Linked DNA regions of Niveibacterium microcysteis. The protein of the gene in region 1 interacts with the protein of each later gene in a pairwise test. Links are inferred from orthologs where the notes say so. Each region holds a gene or a part of one and is shown on either strand. Other genes may lie near its edges.

Region 1 (14,543 bases):
CACTGCGCTCGCGCCACCACCCAGCCAGACTGGGCTAACAACAACCGCTGGCTGTGGCCCGCGCGATTGCAGGTAGTCGACAAGCCACACCGCGAACAGCGCCGCCAGCAGCGCGGCCGCCAAGACAATCGCTGCGTCGCGCGCATAGCGGGGGCGCCAGGTATCGTGTGGCGTACTCGCCCATTCGATCACGGACAGCGACGGCATGCGCGCCCGCTCACTCGCCTCAAGCTTGACCAGGCGTTCGAGCGAACTACGATGTAGCGCCTCAAGCTGATCCAGTTCGTCCTGCATCGCCTTGTACTCGCTCACGCGAATCGCGAAGGACTGCACCACGCCCCGTGCCCCGGCCATTTGCTGACGGAGCCGGTTGGCCGCCTCCTGGGCGGTGGCGAGCTCCTCCTGTGCTTCGGCGATCGAGGCGTCGCGGCTGGCGCTACGTTGGGCCTTGAGCTGCGCTTCAAGTTCGGCCAGGCGCGCCCGCAGCGCCCGTGCATTCGGGTCGATGGCCATGTAATCGGCGGTGTAGTTGCGCTCCATGTCGCGCAAGGCCTCACGCGTTTGCGATGCGCGTTGCTCGATCGAAGCGAGCGTCGGATTGTCGCGGGCGCGCTCGATCGACTTGCCGGCGGCGGCCGACTCACGCAGCGAACGCAGACGCGCTTCGGCCGCCACCACGCGGTCGTTGGCGACGTTGAGCGAAGTGCTCATGTCCTTCACGCCACTGAGCAGCGCGTTTTCCTGATGGTTCGCCGAAACGATGTTGTGCTGGGCCTGGAAGGCTTCCACTGCGGCACGCTTCTCCGCGATGCGTGCGCTCAGGCGATCGAGTTCCTCGCGCGACTGCGTAAGTGTCTGCGCCGCAGTCTTCTGGAACTGCTCGGCGATCTCGTCGCGGTACACACCGATCAATCCATTCACAAGGCGTGCGAGCGCGTCCGGGTGACGGCCCACCGCAGACAGCTCGACGATACGGCTGTCGGCAACGGCCTCGGCCGACAAAATGCGCTGGATTGCATCGGCAGACTCCAGGCCGTCCATCTCGACGCCCGCCCGATGCAACTGGTCACGCACGCGCTCGATCAGCGGGCGGCCAGTCAGGCGCTGCACTTCGTCCGCCAGGCCAGGCGCCGGCGGCGGGGCCGCATTGCTCGGCTGCTGCGATGAGGATACTGGGGGCAGGCTGGCGGCAGGCGTGATCTGGACACGTGCCTCGGCGCGATACTCCGCCGGACGCGAAAAGTCGTAGATCAACCCCAGCACGCTGCAGGCAATGAACACGGCGCCAAAAACCCGCCAGCGGCGCGAGCGCCGCACCTGAAGATCCGGCCCCAACGCAGGCGGTGCAGAAAACACGCCCGCCCCACGCATCGCCGCTCCGGCAAATGAACTCATGTTGTCTCCCCGCCTACCGGTCCCGGCGACAACGCCTGTCCGCAACCCCCGCGTCGTAGGCAGACCGGTTTTGCCTTAATCCAACAGCATGGACCCGATTTCAGGCGATTGCCACCGCAGCAACACCCGGGATACGCGCCGTGTTGAACACGTTGCGTCAGCTGTCACGCTTTTGATCTGCGTCGGGGTCCTTGCCTGCAAGCGCATGCTCGAATCGTGACACCCGGTGGAAGAACAGATCATGCGACTGCCCAACCCGGTTCGAGCCCTCATACGACGCCGCAAGCGCACCCAGCATCACTACACGCTGGCGGTGCACCGCGCCATGTCGCGCACCTCGCTTCGGCTCTCCGCCAAGGCGGCATGGGGGATCGGGGCATTAGGCGCGGTCATGGTGATCGGCAGCATCGGTTACCACATCATCGGCGGCGACCGGCACAGCTGGCTGGACGCGATCTACATGACCTTCATCACCGTCGCGACAATCGGCTACGCCGAAGTGATCGAGCTCGACCACAGCCCCGGCGGCCGCATCTTCACGATGCTGATCGGCACCGCGGGGCTCGCCACCGTCTGGTTCCTGTTTTCAACGCTGACCGTCTTCCTGCTGGAAGTCGACCTCAACGCCACGCTGCGGAGGAAACGCATGCAAAACCTGATCCGGAAGATGCACGGCCACTACATCGTCTGCGGCTTCGGGCGGGTCGGGCAGAACGTTGCGGCGGAACTCGAAATGACCGGCCGCGCATTTGCCGCCATCGACCACGATCTGCCGATGCTCGAAGAGCGCAAGGAACGCGACGAAGCCCTGCTCTATCTGCACGGCGACGCATCCGATGATGAATTGCTGGTTGCCGCCGGGCTCGAGCGCGCACGGGGCATATTTGCCGTGACCGGCGACGACAGCCTCAACCTGATGATCACGATGACCGCGCGGCAGATCAACCCGCGTATCCGCATCGTTGCGCGCAGCCACGAGCCGCGCAACATCGGCAAACTGCGCAAGGCCGGCGCCGACGAGGTGGTGTCGCCCGACTTCACCGGCGGCGTGCGCATCGTCGCCGCGATGATCCGCCCGCACGTGGTGTCCTTCCTGGACGAGATGCTGCGTTCCGAACACCGGCTGCGTGTCGAGGAAGTCCGAGTACCCGCAGACTTCGAACCGCGCCCGCTATCGTCGCTGCGCACACGCAGCGCGCACTTCGTGCTGCTTGCGATCAAGGGCACGCAGGACTGGATCTTCAATCCGCAAGACGACGCCGTGGTGATGCCGGACGACACACTGATTGCGATGTGCTCGCCCGCCGGACGCCGCGAACTGGAAGAAATGCTCGTACTTGAGCCGCCGCGCGCCTGAGCGCCGGCGGCGTAACACGCTGTCAGGCCTCGGCGAGCACGCCGTCAGTCAGGGTCAGCCTGCGGTCCGCCCGCGCCGCAAGCGCAGGATCGTGCGTCACGATCACCACCGAGGTGCCGATACGCTGGCGCAGCGCCAGCATCACATCGAAAACCGTCTCCGCGGTATGGCGGTCGAGGTTGCCGGTCGGTTCATCGGCCAGCAGACAGGCGGGTTCGGTGACCAGCGCCCGTGCAATCGCCGCGCGCTGGCGTTCGCCCCCCGAGAGCTCGCCCGGCGCGTGCTCAAGTCGGTGCCCCAGCCCAACCGAAGTCAACATCTCGGCCGCTTTGGCCATTGCCTGCTCGCGCGGCATACGGCGGATCAGCAGCGGCATTGCAACGTTTTCCTGCGCCGAGAATTCCGGCAGCAGGTGGTGGAACTGGTAGACGAAGCCGAGTGATGCGTTGCGCAGGTGGCCACGCTCGGCCTCGGACAGCGTCGAGAAATCGCGCCCAAGCAGGCGCACCGTCCCGGCCGTCGGCTTATCCAGACCGCCCAACAGGTGCAGCAAGGTGCTCTTGCCGGAGCCCGACGCGCCGACGATCGCGACGCTTTCGCCACGCGCCACGGACATCGCCACGCCATCCAGCACGACGACCGCACCTGGCCCATCGCCATAGCGCCGGCCCAGGCCGACGCAGGACAAGACTTCGTTCTCACTCATAGCGCAGCGCCTCCGCCGGATTGATGCGTGCAGCACGCCAGCTCGGGTACAGCGTCGCGAGCAGCGTCACTGCGAAGGACAGCACGGTGATCGTGATGACGTCGTTCCACAGCAGTTGCGAGGGCAGTTCCGAAATGAAGTAGACATCCTTGGCGAGGAACTGCATGCCGAAGGTCCGCTCGATGGCAGGCACGATCACATCGACGTTGAGCGCCAGCAGCACGCCGCCGGTCACGCCGATGCCGAGCCCGATCAGGCCCATGATCGCCCCCTGAATCACGAAGATCGTCATGATCGATTTGGGCGAAGCCCCCAGCGTACGCAGGATCGCAATGTCCGCCTGCTTGTCCTGCACCGCCATCACCAGGGTCGACACGATGTTGAATGCCGCCACCGCAACGATCAGCGACAGGATGATGAACATCACATTCTTTTCGATCTGCACCGCGCGGAAGAAGTTGGCGTGGCTGCGCGTCCAGTCCGATACGCCGATGCTCGGGTCGAGCTTGCTCAACAAGCCACGCGCCACCTTCGGCGCCGCGTAGAGATCGTCCAGCGCGAGCCGCACGCCGGACACTGAATCGCCCATGCGATATAGCGCCTGCGCGTCTTTCATGTGAATCAGAGCGAGCCCGACGTCGTATTCGAACATGCCGATTTCGAACACGCCGACGACGGTGAATTGCTTCAGGCGGGGCAGGATCGCCGCCGGCGTGACAAGGCCGGTTGGCGCAATCAGCGTGACCTTCTCGCCGGGCATCACGCCCATCGCCTTGGCGAGTTCCGACCCGAGGATGATGCCGAACTCGCCCGGCTTCAGATCGGTCAGCTTGCCGGCCTTCATGTTCTTGGCGAAATTCGCGACGCGGTCCTCGGCTTCCGGCATGACGCCACGGATCAGGGTGCCGCGCACGGATTCGCCCATCGACAACATGCCCTGCTGCTGCACGAAGGGCGCAACCGCCTTGACGCCCGGATACGCCGCCGCAATCTTCGCCGCGCCCTGCCAGTCGGTCAGGTCGCCCTCGTAGGCAACGATCTGCGCGTGGGCGGCGACGCCAAGGATGCGGGTGCGCAGTTCGCGCTGGAATCCGTTCATCACCGACAGCACCACGATCAGCGCCGCAACGCCGAGCGCAATGCCGAGCATCGACACCATCGAGATGAAGGAAATGAAACGGTTGCGGCCCGCCGCGCGGCGTCGGGCGCGCACGTAGCGGAGTCCGATCAGGAGCTCGTAGTTCATCGGCACCGGTCGGCCGGCGCGGCGCAAATATCGGTTCGCACACGCGTCGGCAGGGAGTTCGAAGGGGTTATCTTTACGCACGAGGCCTCAGCCCTTCTGGGCGGAGGCCTCGCGTCGGTGCATGTTACACTCCGCCGCCCGTCGCGCGGGAAGTCATTGATCTGCCTGAGATTATGCAAGTCTCCATCGTCCTACCCGGGCTCCATAACGATGCCGCAGACGCCGCGTCGGCCCTGCGCAGCACCGCCCTGCCCGGCCTCGCCTGGCTGCTCGGTCGCGCCACGCTCGCTCAAATTGCACCCGCCAGCAGTACATCGGCCTTCGCCAGCCGTTTTGGTGTTGCAGACTGCGCCACGGCCACCCTGCGGCGCGCCGGGGAGCAGCATCTCCCCTTGCCGCAACCCGGAGACATCTGGCTATGCGCAGACCTGGTCGGCCTGCATTTTGCGCGCGACCAGATGGTGCTGACCGCGCCTGAGGGGCTCGCCCTGGACGCGAACGAAGCCCAGTCACTGGCGGAGCCCCTGCGCGACGCGCTGCAGGAAGTCGGCGAATTCGTGCTGGCCGGCCCCGAACGCAGCTACCTGCGGCTGAACGCACCCAGCGATGCAATCTTCAGTGATCTCATCGACGTTGCCGGTCGCCCGGTCGCACTGTTTCTGCCGGAGGGCCGTGGCGGCCTGCGCTGGGGGCGAATCATCAATACGGTGCAGATCGCACTGCACGACCACCCGGTAAACCGCGCTCGTGAGGCAGCCGGCCGTCGCGCTGCGAACAGCCTGTGGTTCTGGGGCGAAAGCCGCTTGACCGCAACGCCCCAGCACAGCGCCGATGCAATCTACTGCGACAACCCCGTGGCAGCCGGCCTCGCACGCCTGGCCGGCAGCACGCCGCAGGCGCTTGCGACCTTCGCCGACGCACCTGCATGTCGTGAAGCCTTGTTGCTGATCGACGCCCTGGATGCGCCCGCCCGCTTTCGCGACACCAGCCGCTGGCTCGATGCACTCAAGGCACTGGAAGCCGACGTATTCGCCCCGCTCGCAGCGCGCATGCAACGCAGTGAAGTCACGCGTGCCGAGATTGTCGCGCCCGGCGAACGTGGCGGCATCGCGCTTGACGTCACCCCTCGGCGCTGGGCTTTCTGGCGCAAATCGATCGCCCCGGAACAACTGCTCACCACGCCAATGCCGGCCGTTGCAGGACGCTGATGCAAATTTCCCGCCGCCCCTGCCCGGAAGCCCCGGCTCGCCGCCTTGCCGACGCCGGGCTGCCGCCCCTGCTCGCCCGCCTTTACGCCGCACGCGGTGTAGCGCGCAAGGACGAACTCGACTACGCCCTGACCGCACTGCTGCCGCCCGATGGCTTGCGCGGCGTTAAAGAAGCCGCGGAACTGCTGGCCGACACCCTGGCGGCGCAAGCGCCGATGCTGATCGTTGCCGACTACGACTGCGACGGCGCCACGGCCTGCGCCGTTGGCATCCGCGCACTGCGTGCCTTCGGCGGCACCGTCGATTACTTGGTGCCGAACCGCTTCAAGTTCGGCTATGGCCTGACACCGGCGATCGTGGCGCTTGCCGCCGAACGCAAGCCCGCCCTGCTGATCACGGTGGACAACGGCATCGCCAGTGTGGAAGGCGTCGCTGCCGCCCGCGCTGCGGGCATCACAACGCTGATCACCGATCACCACCTGCCGGGCGACACGTTGCCCGACGCCGATGTGATCGTGAACCCGAACCAGCCGGGCTGCAGCTTTGCGAGCAAGCACATCGCAGGTGTCGGCGTCATGTTCTACACGATGCTTGCGCTGCGCGCCGAACTGCGGCGCCGTAACTGGTTTGCCACGCGCGAAGAACCAAAACTCGCCGATCTGCTGGATCTGGTCGCGCTCGGCACCGTCGCCGACGTGGTGAAGCTGGATCAGAACAACCGGATTCTGGTGCACCAAGGCTTGTCCCGCATGCGTGCCGGCAAGATGCAGCCGGGCATCCGGGCGCTGTTCGCTGCGGCCTCGCGCGACGCAATGCGGGCCAGCACCTTCGATCTGGGATTTGGCCTCGGCCCCCGGCTCAACGCGGCTGGCCGGCTCGCCGACATGTCGCTCGGCATCGAATGCCTGATTACCGATGACCCGCTCCGTGCCACGAACCTCGCGCGCGAGCTGGACCGCATGAACCAGGAACGACGCAGCATCGAAGAAGACATGCAGGCAAGCGCCGAGCTGATGCTGGACGCGCTGGGCAACTCCGCGGCGCACGGCGTAGCGCTGTTCGATGCCGACTGGCATCAGGGCGTGGTCGGCATCGTCGCCGGCCGCGTCAAGGAGCGGCTGCATCGCCCGGTGATTGCCTTTGCGCGCAGCGACGATGGCCTGATCAAGGGGTCAGGGCGTTCCGTCGCCGGCGTGCACCTGCGCGATGCGCTGGACTTGCTCAGCAAACGCCAGCCGGATCTGATCCTGACGTTTGGCGGCCACGCCATGGCCGCGGGCGTGTTGATCCGTGAAACGGACTTCCCCCGCTTTGCCGCGGGCTTCGATGCCGTAGTGCAGGCGCTGGCCGATGACGAGGCGCTCAACCCGCGCCTTGAGACGGATGGGGAACTCTCCCCTCACGAGATGTCGCTCGAAGCCGCGCGGTTGATCGAACGCGAGATCTGGGGTCAGGGCTTCCCGGCGCCGCTCTTCTCAGATGCCTTCGAAGTGGAATCGCAACGGCTGCTGAAGGATCAGCATGTGAAGCTCACGCTGCGGCGCGGCAACGAACGCTACGAAGCGATCCGCTTCCGCCATGCCGACCCGGCGCCGGATCGCCTGCGTGCAGCGTTCCGGCTCTCGGCCAACGAATACCGCGGCGTGGCATCGTTGCAGCTGCTGATCGAGCACTGGGAAGACGCAACAGGGGGCTGACCGCCCCCAAGGCGTTCAGGTAATCGTGAACATCTTCGAGAAGTTCGCGATATCCAGCACCTGGCGCACGCTGCCTTTGACACCGGCCAGTGTGACGAGCTTGTTGGCCTGCTTCGCCTTGTCGCGCAGCAGCAGCAGCATGCCCAGCGCGGAGCTGTCCAGATAGCTGACATCGGCGAGGTCGACCGTAAAGGAGGTGGTCGCCGGGAGCGCCACCATGCGCTCCAGTGCTTCGCGAAACTCGCGGTGTGCATTGAAATCGAAGCGCCCGCTGAGTTTCAGCAACGCGACGCCGTCGCGGGTCGTGACATTGGTTTCCATCTTCTGCTCCCTGGCTCAAGCCTTGAAATCAACTGGCGCGGCGCACCGACTGCCTGAGCCGCGCCACCACCCGCTGGGCTACTTCGTTGAGTGGTGATACCTCGTCCACCGCACCGATCTGCGCGGCCTCACGCGGCATGCCGTACACCACGCAGCTTTCCTGATCCTGGCCGATGTTCCAGCAGCCAGCTTTCTTCATTGCAAGCATGCCCTGTGCACCGTCCTTGCCCATGCCGGTCAGCATCACACCAACCCCGTTCGCGCCGACATGCTTGGCGGCCGAGTGAAACAGCACGTCCACCGAAGGGCGATGACGATTCACCGGCTCGGCCTTCGATAGCTCGCAGCAATATAGCCCGCCACTGCGTTTGACGAGCAGATGCGAATGCCCGGGGGCCAGGTAAGCATGGCCGGGCAGGATCTTCTCGCCGTCCTCGGCTTCCTTGACGCGCACCTTGCAGAGGCCGTCCAGCCGCTTGGCGAACGAGCCGGTGAACATCTCCGGCATATGCTGGACGATCAGGATGCCGGGCATCTGCTCGGGGAAACGGGTCAGTACCTCCTTGATCGCTTCGGTACCGCCGGTCGACGCCCCGATCAATACTAGGCGGTCACGCAAGGTATTGCCATCCAGCGCCGTGGGCGTTGCGCCCCCCGTGGCGCTCGCGGCGGTGGCAGCCGTTGAAGCCGCTGCCGCCGGCTGCGAGTACTTCGCCGGTGAGCGCAGGCGCGCCTGATGCGCAGCGCGAATCTTGTCGCAGATCTCGTCCGCGTAAGGGCGGATTCCCTGCGCCGAATTGAGCTTCGGCTTGGTGATGAAGTCGACGGCGCCGAGCTCCAGCGCGCGGAAGGTCACATCCGAGCCCCGCTCGGTCAGCGTCGAGATCATCACTACGGGGGTCGGCCGCAGCCGCATCAGCTTGTCGAGAAACTCCAAACCATCCATGCGCGGCATTTCGATGTCCAGCGTCACCACATCGGGGTTGAGTTGCTTGATCATCTCGCGCGCAACGATCGGGTCAGTGGCCGTGCCGACGACTTCGATATCCGGTGCCTGGTTGATCAATTCGGAAAGCACCGAACGCATCACTGCCGAGTCGTCCACGATGAGTACGCGGATTGCCATGTCTGCTTCGCCTTAATCGAACAGTTCCACATCACCGCTATGTCGCGGTGCATGGGTGAGCCGCTCGCGGTAATCGCGTTCGCGGTCGATCACGGTTTCGTTCCGCAGATCGACCAGCTTCTTCACCATCACGCGCCCGCTCACCGGAAAGAAATACACCTTGCGCGCATACACATCGAGCAGGTCTTGCGCGATCACCGGTATCCGCTCAAGTTTCAAATAGTCGAGCACAAAAGCCGAATTGCGGTCGCCCACACTTGATCCGGTCAGCGCCGCCATCACGCGGCCACCGCCGAATACCTTCGCTTCGAGGCTGGATCGCCGCGCGCCCATGCCTAGCAGCCGGTTGATCAACACTTCCATCGCGAATGCGCCGTAGCGGGCGGATTCGGATAGCACACCCCGCTCACCGCTATCGGGCAGCATGAAGTGGTTGAGCCCGCCGATGCGCTTGTCACGGTCCCGTATGCAGGCCGCAACGCAGGAACCCAGCACCGTCACGATCGCCATGTCGCGCGTCGTGGCGTAGTACTCGCCGGGCAACACCTTCACCGCATCGCATGCGAAGTTGCGATCGTAGTAGGCGTTGTCCGCCAGGTGTGGATCGAGAGGGTCGTAGTCAGCCCCGCTGGTCGGTGCGGGCATACACCGTTCTCCCGAGCGAGCGGAACAGATCGGCCGCGTGCATGAAGTTCTCGGAGTGGCCCGCGAACATCAGGCCCTCGGGCCGCAGCAAAGGCACGAAGCGCTTGAGGATCGTGTATTGCGTCGGCTTGTCGAAGTAGATCATCACATTGCGGCAGAAGATCGCATCAAACGGCCCCTGCACCGGCCACGAGGGCTCAAGCAGGTTGAGGCGGCGGAAGCTGAGCAGGCGCTGCAACTCGGGCCGCACACGCACCTTGCCCGCCTGCTCGCCGGTGCCTTTGAGGAAGAACTTCTGCAGCCGGTCGCGCTGCAGGCGATCGACACGGTCCATGCCGTACATGCCCAGTTCGCCATGCCGGAGCACGTTGGTGTCCAGATCGGTCGCAATGATCTGTACCGGAGGCGAAAGCGTGTTGTAGGCCTCGCAGGCGGTGATCGCGAGCGAGTATGGCTCTTCGCCGGTCGATGCCGCACAGCACCAGATCTTGACCGTACGCTTGGGGTCGAAGCTGCGCAGCAGGTTCGCCAGCGTGTCGAAGTGGTGCGCTTCGCGGAAGAACGAGGTGAGGTTGGTCGTCAGCGCATTGACGAATTCTTCCCATTCTTTCGGATCGTTGCTGCGCTCCAGGTTATCCAGGTAATCGGAGAATCGGTGTTCGCCGCGCGCACGCAAACGGCGAGCAAGGCGGCTGTAGACCATGTCCTGCTTGATCGGTGACAGTGCGATGCCGGCGTGCTTGTAGATGAGCGCCCGGACCCGTTCGAAATCCGCCGGCGTGAAGGCGAATTCGCGCCCCGACACATCGATCTTGCCAAGCGAATCCACGATCTTCTGGCGTGCAGCCGCGCCCGCAGGCAGCGCGGGGGCCGTTGTGCCACGCAGCGGCGCGGGCGCTGGCCGCGCAGGTGACAGCGGGGCTAGGGGTTTGCGCGTCGTGGTGCCGAGGGGCGGCCGCGCCGGCGCGGCCGTTGCCCGTGGCGGCACCAGCGGCGCACGCGGAGGAATCTTCGAATCAGGCTTGTCGCTCATGTCTGCTGCCTTCCCGCCATCTGCTGCCTAGAACCCGCGCCGGCCGCGTGCAGCGGGATGGTGTGTCGCGGTGGAAAGGCGGAAGGTCGCCACGGCCGCGGTAAGGGTATGCGCCTGGTCCTCCAGGCTTTCGGCCGCTGCGGCCGCTTGCTCGACCAAGGCCGCGTTCTGCTGCGTCACTTCGTCCATCTGCGTCACCGCCGACGCGACCTGATCAATCCCTTCTGCCTGTTCGCGGCTCGAGTTCGCGATCTCGTTCACCAACTGCGTCAGCTGGCGGAAGTTGGCGACCATCTCTTCGATCGTCTCCCCCGCCTCGCGCACCTGCTGCACGCCGCCGCGCACCTTGACCTCGCTCTCTTCGATCAGGCCCTTGATCTCCTTGGCTGCCTGCGCACTGCGGTGGGCAAGGTTGCGCACCTCGGACGCCACCACCGCGAAGCCCCTGCCCTGCTCGCCGGCCCGCGCCGCTTCCACAGCGGCGTTGAGCGCGAGGATGTTGGTCTGGAACGCAATCGAGTCGATCACGCTGATGATCTCTGCAATCTTCGAGGCACTCTTCTGGATTGCGTCCATCGTGCCGACGACCTGGCGCACCATCTCGCCGCCACGCTGCGTGACGCCGTCGGACTGACGCGCCAGCGCACTCGCATCGGCCGCTGTCTGGGCATTGTTGCGAACGGTGGAGTTCAGTTGCTCCATGCTCGCCGCGGTTTCCTCCAGGCTCGATGCCTGTTCTTCAGTGCGTGACGACAGATCCGCATTGCCAGCAGCAATCTCCTTCGCCGCCGTGTTCACCGCTTCCGTAGCCTGCTGGATCGTGCCCATCAGGTCACGCAAACGCGCAACGGTGGTGTTGGCATCGTCGCGCAGCTGGCCGAACACGCCGCGATAGTCGCCTTCGACGCTGCGTGTCAGGTCGCCCTGCGCGATCGACTGCAGAATCGATGCAATTGCGCCCAGGCCGGCCGAGGTCGTTTCGACCATGCGGTTGAGGTTTTCGGAGAGCTGCAGGGCGAAGCCTGTCTTGCCCTCAAGCGCCAGCCGGTGGCTGAAGTCGCCATTTGCGGTGCCCTCGACCAGGGTCGCCACCTCGGCTTCGATCGCGAGCTCCGCAGTGCGGTCCAGCCACTCCACTGCAGTGCCCAGACGCACGCCACGGGGGTCGACCACCGGGTTCACTGTCAGCGTGAACGTGCGGCTGCCGATCGACACCACGGCCTTGTGCGTGCCCTGCAGCCTGGCCAGCAACTGCTGCTGGTGCGCAGGGTTCTTGTGGAACTGGTCGATCGACGTGCCGATCAGCTTCGAGACATCAAAGCTGCCAAAGGCCTTCCGCATGTCCTCCGTAGCGTCGCTGAAGGTGCGCTCCAGCGACTTGTTGAGGTAGATGATCCGATTGTCGCGGTCGGCGATCATCACGTTGGTGGCAACGTTGTCGAGGCCGGTCTTGATGCGCAGGCTTTCTTCGACCACGCGGTTAATCTCCGCGATGTCGAAGCCGTGGCGAATCAACATCGATTCGACACCCTGCACTAGCCGCCCGATCTCATCGTTGCGCGCCACGGTCAGCCGATCCTTCAGATTGCCCTGCGCCACACGCTCAACCGTGGTGACCGCCGCAGCCAGTCGGCGCTGCAGGTTGTGCGCCACACTCCTGCCGAGCCCCGCGAGCACCACGAGCATTGCCCCAAGGGGCAGCAGAACATCCGGTGCCCAATGTCCGCCGCCCGCGCGCCATACGGCGGCAAGCGCCAGCAGCGCCGATAGCGCACAGCCCAGCCAGACTTTGCTGACGAGCGGCACGTCGGCCCACTTCGCCAACAGCGCGGGAATACCGTTGCCGACCACCTCGCCGTTGCGCACGACGGCGCTGGCTCGCTGTGCGCGCAGCTGTGCGTAGAAGGTCTCAGCTGCCTGAATCTGCTCGCGGCTCGCCTTGCGGCGAACCGACATGTAGCCGGTGATCTGATCGCCCTCGCGCAGCGGCGTCGCATGGGCTTCCACCCAGTAGTAATCGCCGTTCTTGCAGCGGTTCTTCACCATGCCGATCCAGGGACGCCCAGCCTTGAGGCACTTCCACAAATCGTCGAAGGCCTCCGGCGGCATGTCCGGATGACGCACGATGTTGTGCGGCTGCCCCATCAGTTCGGCCTCGGTGAAGCCGCTGATGTCGATGAAGTCGCGGTTGATGTAGGTGATGCGGCCCTTCGTATCGGTCTTCGACACGATCATCGTGTCGACACTGAGCTCGACCTCGCGGTCGGTCACCGGCGTGTTGATGCGCATGAAGGCTGTCTCCCCTTTTTGCCGTATCTCGTTGGCCGCTTACGCGGCTCAGAATTCCTGCCAGTCGGACTCAGCGCTTGCCGGTTGCTTGCGCGGCTTCGGGACGCCCTTTGGCGCCACCGGCGTACGAGCGATTGCCGGGGTGCGCACCGATGCAGCATGGGCCGGCGCCTGCGCAATGGTGATTGGCGCCTGATAGCCGGCGCCAGCGTCAAGCCGGAAGGCGGCCACCGAACTCGCCAGCATCCTCGCCTGTTCCTCCAGGCTCTCGGCCGCGGCCGCCGCCTGCTCCACCAGCGCCGCGTTCTGCTGCGTCACTTCATCCATCTGGCCCACGGCGGCGGCGACCTGATCGATACCGGTGGATTGCTCCCGGCTTGCCTGGGAGATGTCCGTCACCAACCGGGCGAGTTCGGCAAAGTTGCTCACCATCTCGTTGATCGTGGCGCCCGCATCGCGCACCTCGCGCGCGCCTTCGCCAACCTTGTCCACACTGTCGGCGATCAGGCCCTTGATCTCCTTCGCGGCTTGCGCGCTGCGCTGCGCAAGGTTGCGCACTTCCGAGGCAACCACCGCGAAACCGCGCCCCTGCTCACCCGCCCGCGCGGCTTCTACCGCGGCGTTGAGCGCAAGGATATTGGTCTGGAACGCGATCGAATCGATCACGCCGATGATGTCTGCGATCTTGGTTGCGCTGGACTGGATCGCATCCATCGTCGTGACGATCTGGCGCACCTTGGCGCCGCCTTCCTGCGCCACCGCGTTCGACTGCGACGCGAGGCGGTTCGCCTGCGCTGCGCTCTCCGCGTTCTGACGCACCGTGGCGTTCAGTTCTTCCATGCTGGAGGCGGTCTCTTCAAGGCTGGAAGCCTGTTCCTCGGTGCGACCGGAGAGATCCGAATTGCCGGCGGCGATTTCCTGCGCGGCGGTATTCACGGCATCACTCGCCTCGCGGATCTGGCTCAGTACCGCGTTCAGGCGATCGACCGTCTGATTCGTATCCTCCTTGAGGCGGCCGAACATGCCCTGGTAGTCGTTCTGGATGCGCACCGTAAGGTCGCCTTGCGAGATCGCGTTGAGCACACCCGCCACATCTTCAAGACCGCCGGAAACGACGCCGAGCAGCTGGTTCATCGCCTCCGCGAGTTGCCGGAAGAAACCCTCCTTGTCTGCCACCGTCAGGCGCTGTGCGAAGTCGCCAGCGACTGCGGCACGCAACAGCGCAGCGAGCTCCTCCTCGGCCCTGACCTCGGCCGTACGGTCGAGCCATTCGATCACCGTGCCGAGCCGGCGACCGGTGCTGTCCATGATCGGGTTGGCAGTCAGCCGGAAGCTGAGCGGGCCGACCTTGATGTTGGCGACATGCTTGCCGCGCAGCGCACCGAGCACGTTGCGCTGGTGCGAGGGGTTACGGTGAAACTCATCGAAGTTGCGGCCAACGATCTCCTGCGCCCGGAACTGCGGCAACACCTTGCGCAGCTCGTTCTCGACGCCGCCCAGCATCGTCACGACGGACTCGT
Region 2 (14,692 bases), 2.6 Mb from region 1 along the record:
ACCTCCTGCGCGTTGTACATGCGCAGCACCATCTTGTCCGAGAACCAGTACGAGAACAGGTTCATGCCGCCGCCGAGCAGCAGCGCCAGGATCATGCCGCCCTTGCCGCCGATCGCCGCGCCGACGACGCCGAACAGCGCGATGATCCCGGCCATCAGGATCGAGGTTTTCAGCCAGTTTCCGAACATCGGGGCTCCTTGTGCGAAGGCGTGTCCGTTTCGATATGGGCGCTATGCGCCCGCAAATCAAGCGTCGGGAAGCGCGAAACGCTGGCCGGCTTGTAAGGGCAAGCCCCGCAGAAAATCCGCTGCCGCCAGGCGTTTGCTGCCCGGCTTCTGCAGCTCCGTCAGGCGCAGGACGCCGCTGCCGCAAGCGACGCGCACACCATGGCCGTCTGCCCCAAGAATCATGCCCGGTTCGCCCGCACCCGCTTCCGCGACGGCCCGCCAGAGTTTGATCGGCTGGCCATCTATTGAGGCGACGCCGCCGGGGAACGGGTCGAAAGCGCGCAGACGTCGCGCAAGGACCTCGGCGGGCTCGCGGAAATCCAGCGCAGCTTCGGTTTTTGCGATCTTGCTGGCGTAGGTGACGCCTTCCGCCGGTTGCGGCGCAGGCGCCAATTCGCACAGCGCGATCCGGTGCAGCGCGTCCACGATCATCTCGCCCCCCAAAACGGCGAGCTTGTCGTGCAGGCTGGCTGTCGTGTCGTCGGGTGCGATCGGGATTGCGCGCTTGAGCAGCATGTCCCCTGTGTCGAGTCCGGCGTCCATCTGCATGATCGTGATGCCGGTCTCGCTGTCACCCGCCTCGATTGCCCGATGGATCGGCGCGGCGCCACGCCAGCGCGGCAGGAGTGAAGCGTGGATGTTCACGCAGCCGTGGCGTGGAAGATCCAGCACTGCTTGCGGCAGAATCAGGCCGTACGCGGCGACTACCAGGATTTCGGCATTGACTGCGCGCAGCGTGGCTTGCTGTGCATCGGTGCGCAGCTTTTCGGGCTGGTCGACGGGGATGCCGTGGGCGAGCGCCACTTGTTTGACCGGGCTGGGCATCAACTGCATGCCACGGCCGGCAGGGCGGTCTGGCTGTGTAAGCACCAAGGGCACTTCAAAGCCCGCAGCGATGATTGCGCGCAGTGCCTCGGCGGCGAATTCGGGTGTTCCGGCGAAAGCGACTCTCATCTGGGGGCGGAAGGCATGGATTGGTTGAACCGGGCCGCGCGGCGCGCGACCCCGGTGTGGTCAGGCCGTGATGCGCGAGCGCTTGGCGAGCTTCGACTTGATACGGTTGAGCTTGAGTGGCGACAGGTATTCAACGAAAACCTTGCCATCCAGATGATCGATTTCGTGTTGGATGCACACGGCCAATAGCCCTTCTGCTTCCAGCTCGAAGGGCTTGCCCTGTTCGTCGAGCGCCCGCACCTTCACACGCTCGGCGCGGGTCACTTTCTCGTAGATGCCGGGCACCGAGAGGCAGCCTTCCTCGCACACCTGCTCGCCGGAGCGCGCAATGATCTCCGGGTTGATATAGGCGCGCAGGCCGGTTTTGTCCTCGGAGACGTCAATCACCACGATGCGCTTGTGGACGTTGACCTGGGTCGCCGCGAGCCCGACGCCCGGCGCCTCGTACATGGTTTCAGCCATGTCGCGAATAAGTGTGCGCAACTCGTCGGTGACTTCGGTCACCGGCGAAGCCTTCGTATGAAGGCGCGGATCGGGATAGTGAAGGATGGGCAGTAGCGCCATAAATGCTTGCTGGATGAAGTGACTATGTGCAGAATCTGAAGTGAAATCTCGATGCCCGTGTGCTAAAGCACCGATAACAGGCCGCCAGGGCGTCCGCCCGATAATGGCTCAACAACACCGAGGCAGATTCATGTTCCGCATTATATCCGCGCTGGCCCTGGCTCTGGGACTGTCCGTCGCTTCGGCTTCGGCGGTGGCAGATACCGTCAAACTGGCGGACAACGCCCCCGACTCCTACACCGTCGTCAAGGGCGACACGCTGTGGGATATCTCAGGCAAATTCCTCAAGCACCCGTGGCTGTGGCCGCAAGTCTGGCGCCTTAACCGCGAACAGATCAAGAACCCGCACTGGATCTATCCTGGCCAGACAATCTACCTGGATCGCAGTGGCCCGTATCTGACGACCACGCCACCGTCGGGTGATGGTGGCACCGTTAAGTTGAAGCCGCAGGTTCGCGCCGAAGACCTCAGCCCGATCGCAAGCGTACCGCTGCACCGGATCGAACCCTTCCTGTCGCGCCCACTCTTCGTGTCGGAAAACGACTTGGCCGGCAGCGCCACGATCGTTGCGTCCGACGACAACCGTCTGCTCAACGGGCCGGGCGACACGATCTTCGCTCGCAATGTCACCGCGGGCGTCAGCGATTGGCAGATCTACCGCCGCGCGCAACCCTTGAAGGACCCGGTTACCAACGAATTGCTCGGTTACGAAGCCGCCTATCTCGGCTCTGCACGCGTGGTGCAAGACGGATCTCCGGCTACGCTGGAAGTTACCTCCGTTCAGCGTGAGGTCAATGCCGGCGACCGGATGCTTCCGGCCGGAAAGCAAGAAATCATGTCCTACGTGCCGCATGCGCCGGATCGTAAGGTTGAGGCGCGAATCGTCAAGGTGCACGACGGCATCCAGTACACCGGCAAGTACAGCATCGTGACGATCTCGGCTGGGCGCGCCGCAGGTCTGGAGCCGGGCCATGTGTTGGCGATCTACCGCACCCGTGGCGATGCCAAGTACGACATGGACGGCAAGAACGAGACGATCGCACTGCCTGAAGAACGCTACGGCGCGCTTTTTGTGTTCCGTGTATTCGATCGCGTGGCGTATGCGCTGGTGGTTGAAAGTGGCGGTCCGGTCAAGGTGGCTGACGCCGTCCGTCAGCCTTGATCGACGACACCGCCGACCTGGCGGCATGGCTCCGCCTGACGCTGATACCAGGTGTCGGGCCGGAGAAGCAGCGCGCCCTTCTTGCGGCCTTCGGACTTCCGGAGGCCGTTTTCGCTTCGGGGCGGCGTGCGGTGGCGGGTGTCGTCGGCGAAGCGCTTGCCGCACGCCTTTTTGATACAGACAACGCCGCAGCCGTCGATGCCGCGCTTGCATGGGCGTCGCAGCCAGGCAACACGCTGCTCACGCTGGCTGACGCGCAGTACCCTGCGGCATTACTGCAGGCCGTTGATCCGCCTCTGCTGCTCTACGTCAAAGGGCAGGTGGCCCTGCTTGGCCGGCGCGCGCTTGCGGTTGTCGGCAGCCGAAGTGCGACGGCCCAGGGTATTTCGAATGCGGAGGCGTTTTCGCGCGCACTATCCGAAGCTGGCTTGACCATTGTCAGCGGACTTGCTTTGGGTATCGACGCTGCGGCACATCGCGGGGCACTGGACGGGGCCGGCAGCACGGTGGCCTTTATTGGCACCGGGGCCGACCGGATATACCCGGCGCGCAATGCGCCGCTGGCGCACCGGATTGCCGAGGCCGGCGCCATCGTCAGCGAGTTCCCGCTGGGGACCCCGTCGGTGGCGCACAATTTTCCAAGGCGCAATCGTCTGATCGCCGGGCTCGCACAAGGTGTGCTGGTCGTCGAGGCTGCGCCTGCGAGCGGCTCGCTGATTACCGCAAGGCTTGCCGGCGAACTCGGGCGTGAGGTGTTTGCGATTCCTGGCTCCATCCATTCGCCGCTGTCAAAAGGCTGTCACCATCTGATCAAGCAGGGCGCGAAACTGGTGGAATCGGCGCAGGATGTGCTCGACGAATTGCGTTGGCAGGAGGGCGTGGCGCCAGCGCTGGCCGCCCCGAATACTGCCGCCCAAGAAGGCGGCACGGTCGGAGCAGAGGCGCAGGTTCTCGACGCGCTGGGTTTCGATCCGGTCGATCCGGACACCTTGTGCACTCGCAGCAAGTTGACGCCCGATGCCCTCTTCGCCATTCTGTTGGAGCTGGAACTCGCTGGCCGGGTCGCACGACTGCCCGGCGGACGCTTCCAGCGCCTGCAATGACCCTTGGCTGCGCGATGATCGATATCCTTGTTTATGTGTTTGAAAGCTATGGCTACCCTGAGGCCTGCCCCGAGCCGGAGTTGCTCGCGCGCAAGCTCAGCGCGGCGGGCTTCGAGCCGGAAGACATCGATTCGGCGCTGGAATGGTTGTCCGGCCTGCAGCGGGTTGCCGGCAGCGACTCACCGAAAATCGATCGCGATAACCGATCGAGCCGGATCTACAGTGGTCCGGAGTTGGCCCGGCTCGATACCGAATGCCGTGGTTTCATTACCTTCCTGGAGCACTCGGGCGTGCTTGACCCCTTGGGCCGTGAGCGCATCATCGAGCGTGCGATGGCCCTTCCGGGCGCCGACCTGAGCCTGGCGAAGCTGAAAGTGATTGTGCTGATGGTGCTGTGGCAACAGCAGGACAACGTCGATGCACTGATCATGGAAGAACTGCTGTCCAGCGCCGAGGGGCCGGCATGGGGCGACGAGAGCCCGGCCGCAGAGCTGCTGCACTGAGACACCGATCGCCGTTGCGCGGCTGCGCGCGCGGCGCCCACCCATTCTTGCTGGACGTTCGCACCCTTAAGGTGCAACGGCCGCTGCCGTAATCGACCCAACATGAGCAAGCTACTGATCATTGCCGAAAAGCCCTCCGTGGCGCAGGACATCTCCCGGGTGCTTGGGGGATTTACCCGTGAAGGCGACTACTTCGAGTCGGAGCAGTACGTGCTGTCGTCCGCCATCGGCCACTTGCTGGAACTGGCAGTGCCGGAGGAATACGAGGTCAAGCGGGGCAAGTGGAGCTTTGCGCACCTGCCGATGATTCCGCCGCATTTCGCGCTGAATCCGATCGAGAAGACGGCCGACCGACTGAAGTTGCTGACCAAGCTGATCAAGCGCAAGGACGTGACCGGGCTGGTGAATGCCTGTGACGCGGGCCGTGAAGGCGAACTGATCTTCAACTACATCGCGCAGCACGCAAAGACCGACAAACCGGTTCAGCGCCTGTGGCTGCAGTCGATGACGCCTGCCGCAATCCGCGAGGGTTTTGCCCGTCTGCGCCCGGCGAAGGAGCTCTCTGGCCTCGCCGATGCGGCGATGAGCCGCGCCGAGAGCGACTGGCTGATCGGCATCAACGGCACGCGTGCGATGACGGCCTTCAACTCGAAGAGTGGCGGCTTCCACCTGACGACCGTCGGCCGTGTGCAAACGCCGACGCTGGCGCTGGTGATCGAGCGCGAGGAACGCATCCGCAAGTTTGTGTCGCGCGACTACTGGGAGCTTGAAGGTCAGTTTGGTGCCGCCGCGGGCGGCTATGTCGGCCGTTGGTTCGACGAGAAGTTCAAGAAGGACGAGAACGACGAACACGCGACCGCCAGCCGGCTGTGGGACAAGGCTCGCGCTGAGGCGATCCGCGCCAAGTGCGACGGTAAGCCGGGCAAAGTTGAGGAAGAGAGCAAGCCGTCGACCCAGCTCTCTCCGCTGTTGTTTGACCTCACCAGTCTTCAGCGCGAGGCAAACGGCCGCTTTGGCTTCTCTGCCCGCACCACATTGCAGCTCGCGCAGGCCCTGTACGAGAAGCACAAGGCCTTGACCTATCCGCGAACCGATTCACGCGCGCTGCCGGAAGACTATCTGCCGACCGTCGGTGGTGTGCTGGCTGGGCTGCCGGATCGCTACGCGCCTTACGCCAACCAGATCGTCAAGCAAGGTTGGGTCAAGCCGAACAAGCGCATCTTCAACAACGCCAAGATCTCGGACCACTTCGCGATCATCCCGACCGGGACGGTGCCGAAGAGCCTGTCCGAGGCCGAGGCGAAGATTTACGACCTGGTGGTCAAGCGTTTCCTGTCGGTGTTCTACCCGGCCGCCGAATACTTGGTGACGACGCGCATCACCCGCGTCGAGGGCGAAGCCTTCAAGACCGAGGGCAAGGTGCTGGTCAACGCGGGTTGGCTCGCGATCTGGGGTAAGGAAGCCGCGAGCGCCGAGGACAAGGACGATGCCACGCCCGCCCTCGCGCCGGTCAAGCCGGGTGAGGTGGTGCGCACTGACGATGTGCTGGTGAAGCCCAACGTCACGAAGCCGCCGGCACGCTACAACGAAGCGACGCTGCTGTCCGCCATGGAAGGCGCAGGAAAGCTCGTGGATGATGAAGAGTTGCGCGAAGCGATGGGCGGCCGCGGCCTCGGAACGCCTGCCACGCGGGCGCAGATCATCGAAAACCTGATCGCCGAGCAGTACATGCTGCGCGAGGGCCGTGAGCTGATCCCGACCGCCAAGGCGTTTTCGCTGATCACGCTGCTGAAGGGGTTGTCGGTTGAGGAACTGACCTCGCCCGAACTGACCGGCGAGTGGGAATACAAGCTGGGCCGGATCGAACGTGGCGAACTCTCGCGCGCCGATTTCATGCGCGAAATCGCCGAGATGACCAAGCACATCGTCGAGCGCGCGAAAACCTACGATAGCGACACGATTCCCGGCGACTTCGGCATCCTGAAGTCGCCTTGCCCGAAGTGCAGCGGCTTGATTCGCGAGACCTACAAGAAATTCCAGTGCAGCGACTGCGAATACTCGCTGTGGAAGATCGTTGCGGGGCGCCAGTTCGAACCGCGTGAAATCGAGACGCTGCTGACCGAGGGCCAGGTGGGGCCGCTGGTGGGCTTCCGCAACAAGATGGGTCGGCCGTTCAACGCGATCATCAAGCTCAACGACGAGAAGCAGCCTGAGTTCGACTTTGGGCAGCCTAAGGACGACGAACTCGCCGAGCCGGTCGATTTCTCGGGCCAGGAGGCGCTCGGGGCTTGTCCGAAGTGCCGCGCGAACGTCTACGACCATGGCCTCTCTTATGTCTGCGAGAAATCGGTCGGCCCGGGCAAATCATGCGATTTCCGCTCCGGCAAGGTGATCTTGCAGCAGGAGATCGAGCCGACGCAGATGAAGAAGTTGCTGACAGATGGGCGTACGGATCTGCTGAAGAACTTCGTCTCGTCGCGTACGCGTCGCAAGTTCTCGGCATTCCTTGTGCGTGGTGACGACGGCAAGGTCGGTTTCGAGTTCGAGAAGAAGGCGCCCAAGGCGCCAGCCCGCAAGAAGGCGGGTGCTGACGAGGCTGCTGCCCCGGCCGAGAAGCCAGCACCGCGCACACGCCGCAAGACCGCGTAGCCAATTCCGTATGTTGCGGCGCCTGATCAGCCTCCTGTCGGTTCTGCTGCTGGCGTCGCCGGCGGGCGCGGGCGAGACCCTGCGCCTGCTGACCTGGCCCGGCTATGCCGATCGTGACTTGGTGCAGGCCTTCGAGCAGCGTTTCAACGTCAGCGTCGACGTCACCTATGTCGGTTCCGACGACGAGATGTGGGAGCGTGCGAACAGCGGCAAGGACGGTACGCCGTTCGACGTGATCGCCGCCAATACCGCAGAGCTGCAACGTTATATCGACAACGGTCTGGTGCTGCCGTTGCGGCTGCGCAATATCCCGAACACCCACAATCAGACTGCGCGCTTCCGCAACCTCGCCAATATCCCGGGCCTTACGCGCAAGGGCGAGGCCTACGCGATTCCCTACACCTACTCGGCGATGGGGCTGATCTACAACCGCAAGCTCGTTACCAAACAACCGGTATCGATCACTGCGCTGTGGGATCCGAAGTACCGCGGCAAAGTGCTGGCCTACAACGGCAGCAGCCACAACTTCAGCCTCGCTGCACTGGCCTTGGGATTCAGCGATCCCTTCCGGCTCTCGCAACCGCAGTTTTCGCAGGCGGTGGCGCGCTTGCGGGACTTGCGCGACAACGTGCAGGGCTTCTACAGCAAGCCCGAAGAAGTCGTGGAGCTGTTCCGCAGCAAGGACATCGCGCTGGTCTACGCCAACTATGGCGACCAACAGGTGCAGATGCTCGAGAAGGCCGGCGCCGACATTGGCTATGTGATCCCGCGTGAAGGGGCGCTTGCCTGGCTGGATTGCTGGGCGGTGATGCGTGGCGCGCGCGACCGCAACCTTGCCGAGGCGTGGATCAACTACACGCTGACCCCTGCTGTCAGTGGGCAGCTGCCGGTGCGACAAGGGCTCGCCAGCACATTGACCTCCGGCAGCGATACGTCCCGCCAGGAGGCCAAGCTGATCTGGCTGGAGCCTGTGGAGGACTACGCGCGACGTACGCTCTACTGGGAACGTTTGATGTCGGGCTACGACAAGGCACGCTGACCAGCCGTCTGGCTCGTCGCGGAGCCAGAAGTGTTCCGGCTGCGTGCTGCGAGGGGGCTGTGATGAGCGAAGCGGTGGAGCTGGAAGGTGGTTGTTTGTGCGGCGCGGTGCGTTACCGTGTCCGGATCGAGAAGCCAGAGGGCTATTACTGCCATTGCCGAATGTGCCAGCTCGCCTTTGGCAGCGTCTTTGCGCCGTGGGTGAATGTGGCGGTCAGTGATGTGAGCTGGCTTGGTGTGGTGCCCAAACGCTACCGTTCCTCGCGTATCGCCGAGCGCGCTTTCTGCGCCGAATGCGGCACCCCGCTCAGTTTTCACTTCATCGATTCGCCGCGCATGGATCTCTCCGTTGGGAGCCTCGACGACCCGGCGCGCGTGCCTCCCGCCAGCCACTTCGCGGTGGAGACGCGCGTCGCGGCCTGGCATGTACCGGATGGTCTGCCCGAGCAGAAGGCGAGCGACTACGACGCCCTGACGACGCGCTGGCGGCAGGCCTACGGCGAGGCTGAGCCGGGTCTGGCCACTGTTCGCGAGGCGGATGCGCCACGTGACTGACTGGCAGCCGATACTCGATTTCTGGTTCCTGCCGCCCGGAGCCATCGGCTTCGGTTCGCCGCGCGCTGAGTGGTTCCGCAAATCCGATGCCTTCGATCGCAGCATCGCTGACCAGTTTGGCGGGTGGATCGAGCGTGCGCTCGCCGGCGACCTGAGCGAATGGGATGCCGTGCCAGCGGGCGGGTTGGCGCGGATCCTGCTGCTCGACCAATTCACCCGTAACGTCTTCCGCGACACGCCGCGCGCTTTTGCGGGCGATGCGTCGGCGCTCTCCGCCGCCAGCGCATTGGTCGCGCGCGGCGACGACCAGCGCTTGAGCGCTGTGCAGCGCGTGTTTGCCTACCTGCCGTTTGAACATGCCGAGGATGCACACGCGCAGGCGCAATCGGTGCGCTTGTTCGAAGCGCTCGCGTCGTCGTGGCCGGATGGCGCACCTTACCTCGACTATGCGCGCCGCCACCGCGATGTGATTGAGCGGTTCGGTCGCTTCCCGCATCGCAATGCGGTGCTGGGGCGCGCGTCGACAGCCGAAGAGCAGCGCTTCCTCACCGAGCCCGGCTCCCGCTTCTGAGCGGGCAGGGGCCTATGGCGCCAGGCGCAGCCCCAGCGGGCGGCCCTGGCGCGGTTGTTTCAGGCGAGCCCGAGGCGTTGCCAGATCGTGCTGGTCAGGCCAGCCTGGTTCAGCGTGTAGAAGTGCAGGCCCGGTGCGCCGCCTTCGAGCAGACGCTCGCACAGCTCGGTCACGATATCCAGCCCCAGCGCCTTCACGCTTGCGGTGTCGTCGCCCAGTGCCTCGAAGCGGCGGCGCATCCATTGTGGGATCTCGGCGCCGCAGGCGTCGGAGAAGCGTGCCAGCTTGCTGAACGAGGCGATCGGCATGATGCCTGGCACGATCGGGATCTCCACACCACGGGCCCACGCTTCGTCGACGAACTGGAAGTAGGCGTCGGCGTTGTAGAAGTACTGCGTGATTGCGGAGTTGGCGCCGGCGCGCACCTTGGTTGCGAAGGCGTCGAGGTCGGCGGTGGCGCTGCGCGCCTGCGGGTGGAATTCCGGATAGCCGGCCACCTCGATATGGAAGGCGTCACCCGTTTCGGCGCGAATGAAGGCAACCAGCTCGTTGGCGTAGCGGAACTCGCCCGGGTCAGCCATGCCGGAGGGCAGGTCGCCACGCAGTGCGACGATGCGGGTCACGCCCATCGCGCGGAACTCCGCCAGGTGGTCGCGGATGCTGTCCTTGGTTGCGCCGATGCACGAGAGGTGCGGCGCCGCGTGTAGGCCTTCGGCCTGGATCTCGCGCACGATCTCCAGCGTGCGGTCGCGCGTAGAGCCGCCGGCCCCGTAGGTGACCGAGAAGAACGCCGGGTTGAGTTGCGCCAGTTGGGCGCGCGCGAGGCGCAGCTTCTCGACGCCTTCGGGCGTCGCAGGCGGGAAGAATTCGATGCTGAATGTGGGTTTGTCTGTCATCACTGACCTGCTGATTCGGGGGCGTCCGCTGCGCGGCGCGCATGGACGAAAAATTCGCGGTTGCCGTCGCCGCCGGTGATCGGCGAGTCGCACCAACCTTGCACGGTGAGGCCGCAGTCGGCGCAGGCCGCACGGATCTTGGCTTCGACTTCCGGGTAAAGCGCCGTGTCGCGCACGATGCCGCCTTTCGCGAGGCCTTTTGGGCCCACTTCGAATTGCGGCTTCACCAGCATCAGCAGGTCGGCTTGCGGGTGCATCAGTGCGGCAGCGGCGGGCAGAACCAGGGTCAGCGAGATGAAACTCAAATCGCCGGTGACCAGGTCGAAGCCGCCTTGTGGAAAGTGTTCGCCCAGATCGCTGGTGCTCAGCGAACGGGCATTGAGGCCTTCCAGCGTGACGACGCGTGTGTCGTCCGCAAGGCGCGCATGCAACTGGCCGTGCCCGACCTCGACGCCAACCACTTTCGCCGCGCCCGCCTGCAGCAGGCAGTCGCTGAACCCGCCGGTGCTCTGGCCCAGGTCTAGGCAGCAGCGCCCGGCGACTGCGACGCCGCTTTGCGCCAGCGCGCCCGCCAGCTTGTGGCCGCCGCGCGACACGAAGCGGTCCTCGGCATCCTCGGCGACCTGCAGCTCGGCACTGTCGGGCAGGTAGTCGGCCGGTTTTCCAACCTGCTGCGTCCCTTGCGGCGACTGCCAGCTCACTCGGCCCGCCGCAATCAGCCGCTGCGCCGCGGTGCGCGATGCAGCGAGGCCGCGCTCGACCAACAACTGGTCTACGCGGGTGCCGGCATGCGCGGTGACGCTGCGTTTGCTTTGCGTGGCGCGCGGCTTGCTGTTGCGCGCGTGGAAGGAGTTCATCGACATCGGTCGGACTACGGCGTGGTGATCTGCCGCGCGTAGGCTTCCTGTTCGAGCGGCGCGCGGCTGTAGCCAAGCGCCAGCATCTCGACCAGATACTGCCGCGCATACGGTGCAATGCCACCGAGCCGTTCGTACTGCGCGACATGGACGAGCTCGTGCGAGATCAGCCGTCGCGAGTTGGCGAACTCTGGCTTGAGCAGAATCGCGTAACCCTGTGTGCGACCGGCTTCGTCATCGGTGCCGAAGATCAGGCCCAGCTCACGCGCCGCATTGGCCATGCGCGGATCCTCCGGCATCGGAAAGCGGCGGCGAACTTCGATGCGGATTTTCTGCGGCGCGGCGATGCCGAGCGTCTGTGCCATCGCCAGTTCCGCCTCGCTCAGCGGGCGGCCGTTGATCAGCACTTCCGCTTCGGTCGCGGCGAGCAGATCCGCAATCACCGGCGTCGCCTGTTCCGCGATCGCGTTGATGCGAATGCCGGGCGTGGCGAGCTTCTGTTGCTCTTCGGGCGATAGCCGCACCCACTGCTCGCCACCACAGGCGGCGAGCAGCAGGAGGGCGCAGCCAAGCGCGACGCGGGTGCGCATCAATGCCGGCTTAGTAGCGATAGTGCTCGGCCTTGTACGGGCCTTCGACCGGCACGCCGATGTAGGCAGCCTGCTCGGGGCGCAGCGTCGTCAGCTGGGCGTTGAGGGTCTTCAGCTGCAGGCGCGCGACCTTTTCGTCGAGGTGCTTGGGCAGCGTGTAGACGCCCACCGGGTAGTCGGCGGTCTTGGTGAAGAGCTCGATCTGCGCGATGGTCTGGTTCGCGAAGCTCGACGACATCACGTAGCTCGGGTGGCCGGTGCCACAGCCCAGGTTCACCAGGCGGCCCTTGGCGAGCAGGATGATCCGCTTGCCGTCCGGGAAGATCACGTGATCGACCTGCGGCTTGATCTCTTCCCACTGGTACTTCTCGAGCGAGGCGACGTCGATCTCGTTGTCGAAGTGGCCGATGTTGCAGACGATGGCGTTGTTCTTCATCGCGGCCATGTGGTCGTGCTGGATCACATGGAAGTTGCCGGTGGTGGTGACGAAGATGTCGGCCTTGTCGGCGGCGTACTCCATGGTCACCACGCGGTAGCCTTCCATTGCGGCCTGCAGTGCGCAGATCGGGTCGATTTCGGTGACCCACACTTGTGCCGACAGCGCACGCAGTGCCTGAGCCGAGCCCTTGCCCACATCGCCGTAGCCGCACACCACGGCGATTTTGCCGGCGATCATCACGTCGGTGGCACGCTTGATGCCGTCGACCAGCGATTCGCGGCAGCCGTAGAGGTTGTCGAACTTCGACTTGGTGACCGAGTCGTTCACGTTGATCGCCGGGAACTTCAGATCGCCGCGCTGGTGCATCTGGTACAGGCGATGCACGCCGGTCGTGGTTTCTTCGGTGACACCCTTGATCTGTGCCAGACGCGTCGAGTACCAGGTCGGGTCGGTCGCGAGCTTGGCCTTGATGGCGGCGAAGAGGATGGTTTCTTCTTCGGACGTCGGCTTGGCGATCACCGACAGATCCTTCTCGGCCTTGGCGCCCAGGTGCAGCAGCAGCGTGGCGTCGCCGCCGTCGTCGAGGATCATGTTGGAAAAACCACCGTCGGCCCACTCGAAGATGCGGTGGGTGTAGTCCCAGTAGTCGGTCAGCGTTTCGCCCTTCACGGCGAAGACCGGGATGCCCTGCGCGGCGATCGCGGCGGCGGCGTGATCCTGCGTCGAGAAGATGTTGCATGAGGCCCAGCGCACTTCGGCGCCCAGCGCGGTGAGCGTCTCGATCAGCACCGCGGTCTGGATCGTCATGTGCAGCGAGCCGGTGATGCGCGCGCCCTTGAGCGGCTGCGCAGCGGCGTACTCTTCGCGGATCGCCATCAGGCCGGGCATTTCGCCCTCGGCAATCTTGATTTCCTTGCGGCCCCAGTCGGCGAGCGACAGGTCGGCGATGACGTAATCTTTGGTATCGACCACAGTGTTCATACGAACTCCTTGAACGGTGTGGCCGGGAGGGAAGCAGGGATGTGACCGGCAAGTTCCGGTTCGCTCACGCTACCCAAGCCCGGCGAGGGTTGGACAGGGTGAGCGCAGTTCTTGCCCGCCTGCGCGAACGCGCTCTGGCAGGGTCCGAGCCTGGGATTCGGGGCATGCCCGACTCTCGCAGCGCTCCTCGGAAGTTTCGGAGTATAGATCAACTCGCCCGCTTTGCCGACGCTATGCCGCTGAATACAAATGGAAACCGCTGCGACCCGGCGGGAAACACGTTGCCTGTGCGAGACTTTGCAGAATCCGAAGCGGCAACGAGGCAATCCGTGCAGTTCGAACATGTAGTGGTGATCAACGATCCGCTCGAGGCCCTGGCCGATACGCTCACGCGTGAACAGGTGTGGGCCGGGTTGATGTGGCGCGTCGAAGATCCCTGCGCTTTCCAGCCGGCGCTGGTGGGCTGCGAGATCCTCAGCCGCAGCGGGACGCAGGTGGAGCGTGTGCTGGATTTCGGCAGCTTCCGCATGCGCGACACCGTGCGTATCGAGCCTGATCGCGTGGTGAGCTTCGAATCGGCCGCAGAAGGCGAACGACCGGGCGCACAGCTGGCTGTCAGCATCGAAGAGCCGGGTGAAGGCTTGCTTGTGCTGCGTTTTGCCTACCGGACGACTTTGAACGAACAGAGCGGAGGCGACGCCGAATTCGCCGGTTACGTTAAGGCTGCCTACCGTGCCGCCGATATTGATACGGTGCGCTTGATTCGTGAGTTCGCCGCACGCGGTCGCGGCCACTGATCGGCCAGCTGCCGGCGGTCGACGTCCCGCCGGATCTTTCGCGCCAACGCTTTGTCATAATCCGACCTCCCGCACGCAGGCCCGTCGGCCTGAGAGGACGCTGTCATGCACTACCTGTACCGACTTCTGATCCTGTTCCTGAGCGCAGCCTTCCTTGCCGGCTGCGGTGGTGGCGGCGGGGGCGGCGGCCCGCAGACCGCAACGGTCACGGTGACCGGATTGAGCCCGTCCTTCGCCTTCCCGGGCGATACGGTTACGGTGATCGGCACCAACTTCAACAGTGTCACCGGCCTGCGCCTCGGTACCGCTGACGTCCCCTTCACGCTGATCAGCACGACGCGGCTGAGCTTCGTCGTGCCCGACTCCGCAGTCAGCGGCACGGTGACGCTGGTATCGGGTACCGCGACGGTCGATTCGCCGACCACGCTGACCGTGCTCGGCGTGCCGCAGGTCAGCAGCGTGTCGCCGACCAGCGCACGTCCGGGCGATTCGCTGACGCTGACCGGCACCAATCTGGCGAACGTGAGTCAGGTGCGTGTGGGCGGTGTTGCGGTGACCCCGACGGCGCGGACCGGCACCCAGCTCATCGTTGTCGTGCCGGCCGGTGCTGCCGACGGCAGCCTTGCCCTGGTGCTTTCCAACGGCAGCAGTCGTACGCTCACGCAGACCTTTACGCTACTGCCGGCGCTGATTTCCGTCAGCGCCATGTCGCCCACCAGCGGGCCGGAAGGCGTCTCGGTGCAGGTCACCGGCCTCGCGCTCGATACCGTCACGGGGGTCAGCGTGGGCGGTGTGGCCGCAACGGT

What was found.
Region 2: the proteins of recJ (region 1) and JY500_RS01200 interact in binary tests that used the Escherichia coli proteins (3 or more experiments, as listed by UniProt). The link is inferred for Niveibacterium microcysteis from one-to-one orthologs.

Annotation. Positions count from the first base shown.
Region 1 is NZ_CP071060.1:2,891,517-2,906,059, forward strand. What follows is about bases 5,260-8,258. They hold recJ (single-stranded-DNA-specific exonuclease RecJ), read left to right. Parts: upstream 5,260-5,908; coding sequence 5,909-7,609; downstream 7,610-8,258. Other genes in these bases: JY500_RS13130 (hypothetical protein), read left to right, coding at 5,260-5,912; JY500_RS13140 (STAS domain-containing protein), read right to left, coding at 7,625-7,930; JY500_RS13145 (protein-glutamate methylesterase/protein-glutamine glutaminase), read right to left, coding at 7,959-8,258. In the rest of the region: JY500_RS13110 (hypothetical protein), read right to left, coding at 1-1,395; JY500_RS13115 (potassium channel family protein), read left to right, coding at 1,637-2,752; lipoprotein-releasing ABC transporter ATP-binding protein LolD, read right to left, coding at 2,775-3,458; JY500_RS13125 (lipoprotein-releasing ABC transporter permease subunit), read right to left, coding at 3,451-4,704; more of JY500_RS13130, read left to right, coding at 4,878-5,259; more of JY500_RS13145, read right to left, coding at 8,259-9,056; chemoreceptor glutamine deamidase CheD, read right to left, coding at 9,069-9,701; JY500_RS13155 (CheR family methyltransferase), read right to left, coding at 9,676-10,734; JY500_RS13160 (methyl-accepting chemotaxis protein), read right to left, coding at 10,762-13,023; JY500_RS22330 (methyl-accepting chemotaxis protein), read right to left, coding at 13,072-14,543. UniProt on the Escherichia coli protein: Single-stranded-DNA-specific exonuclease.
Region 2 is NZ_CP071060.1:255,506-270,197, forward strand. Bases 4,241-7,388 are described here. They hold JY500_RS01200 (DNA topoisomerase III), read left to right. Parts: upstream 4,241-4,615; coding sequence 4,616-7,162; downstream 7,163-7,388. Other genes in these bases: JY500_RS01195 (Smg family protein), read left to right, coding at 4,241-4,513; JY500_RS01205 (extracellular solute-binding protein), read left to right, coding at 7,173-7,388. Outside these bases: zinc metalloprotease HtpX, read right to left, coding at 1-188; fmt (methionyl-tRNA formyltransferase), read right to left, coding at 246-1,181; def (peptide deformylase), read right to left, coding at 1,242-1,745; JY500_RS01185 (LysM peptidoglycan-binding domain-containing protein), read left to right, coding at 1,876-2,907; DNA-processing protein DprA, read left to right, coding at 2,904-4,010; more of JY500_RS01195, read left to right, coding at 4,025-4,240; more of JY500_RS01205, read left to right, coding at 7,389-8,201; JY500_RS01210 (GFA family protein), read left to right, coding at 8,264-8,755; JY500_RS01215 (DUF924 family protein), read left to right, coding at 8,748-9,326; metF (methylenetetrahydrofolate reductase [NAD(P)H]), read right to left, coding at 9,386-10,222; JY500_RS01225 (TlyA family RNA methyltransferase), read right to left, coding at 10,222-11,085; JY500_RS01230 (hypothetical protein), read right to left, coding at 11,094-11,669; ahcY (adenosylhomocysteinase), read right to left, coding at 11,680-13,089; JY500_RS01240 (SRPBCC family protein), read left to right, coding at 13,419-13,886; JY500_RS01245 (IPT/TIG domain-containing protein), read left to right, coding at 13,992-14,692.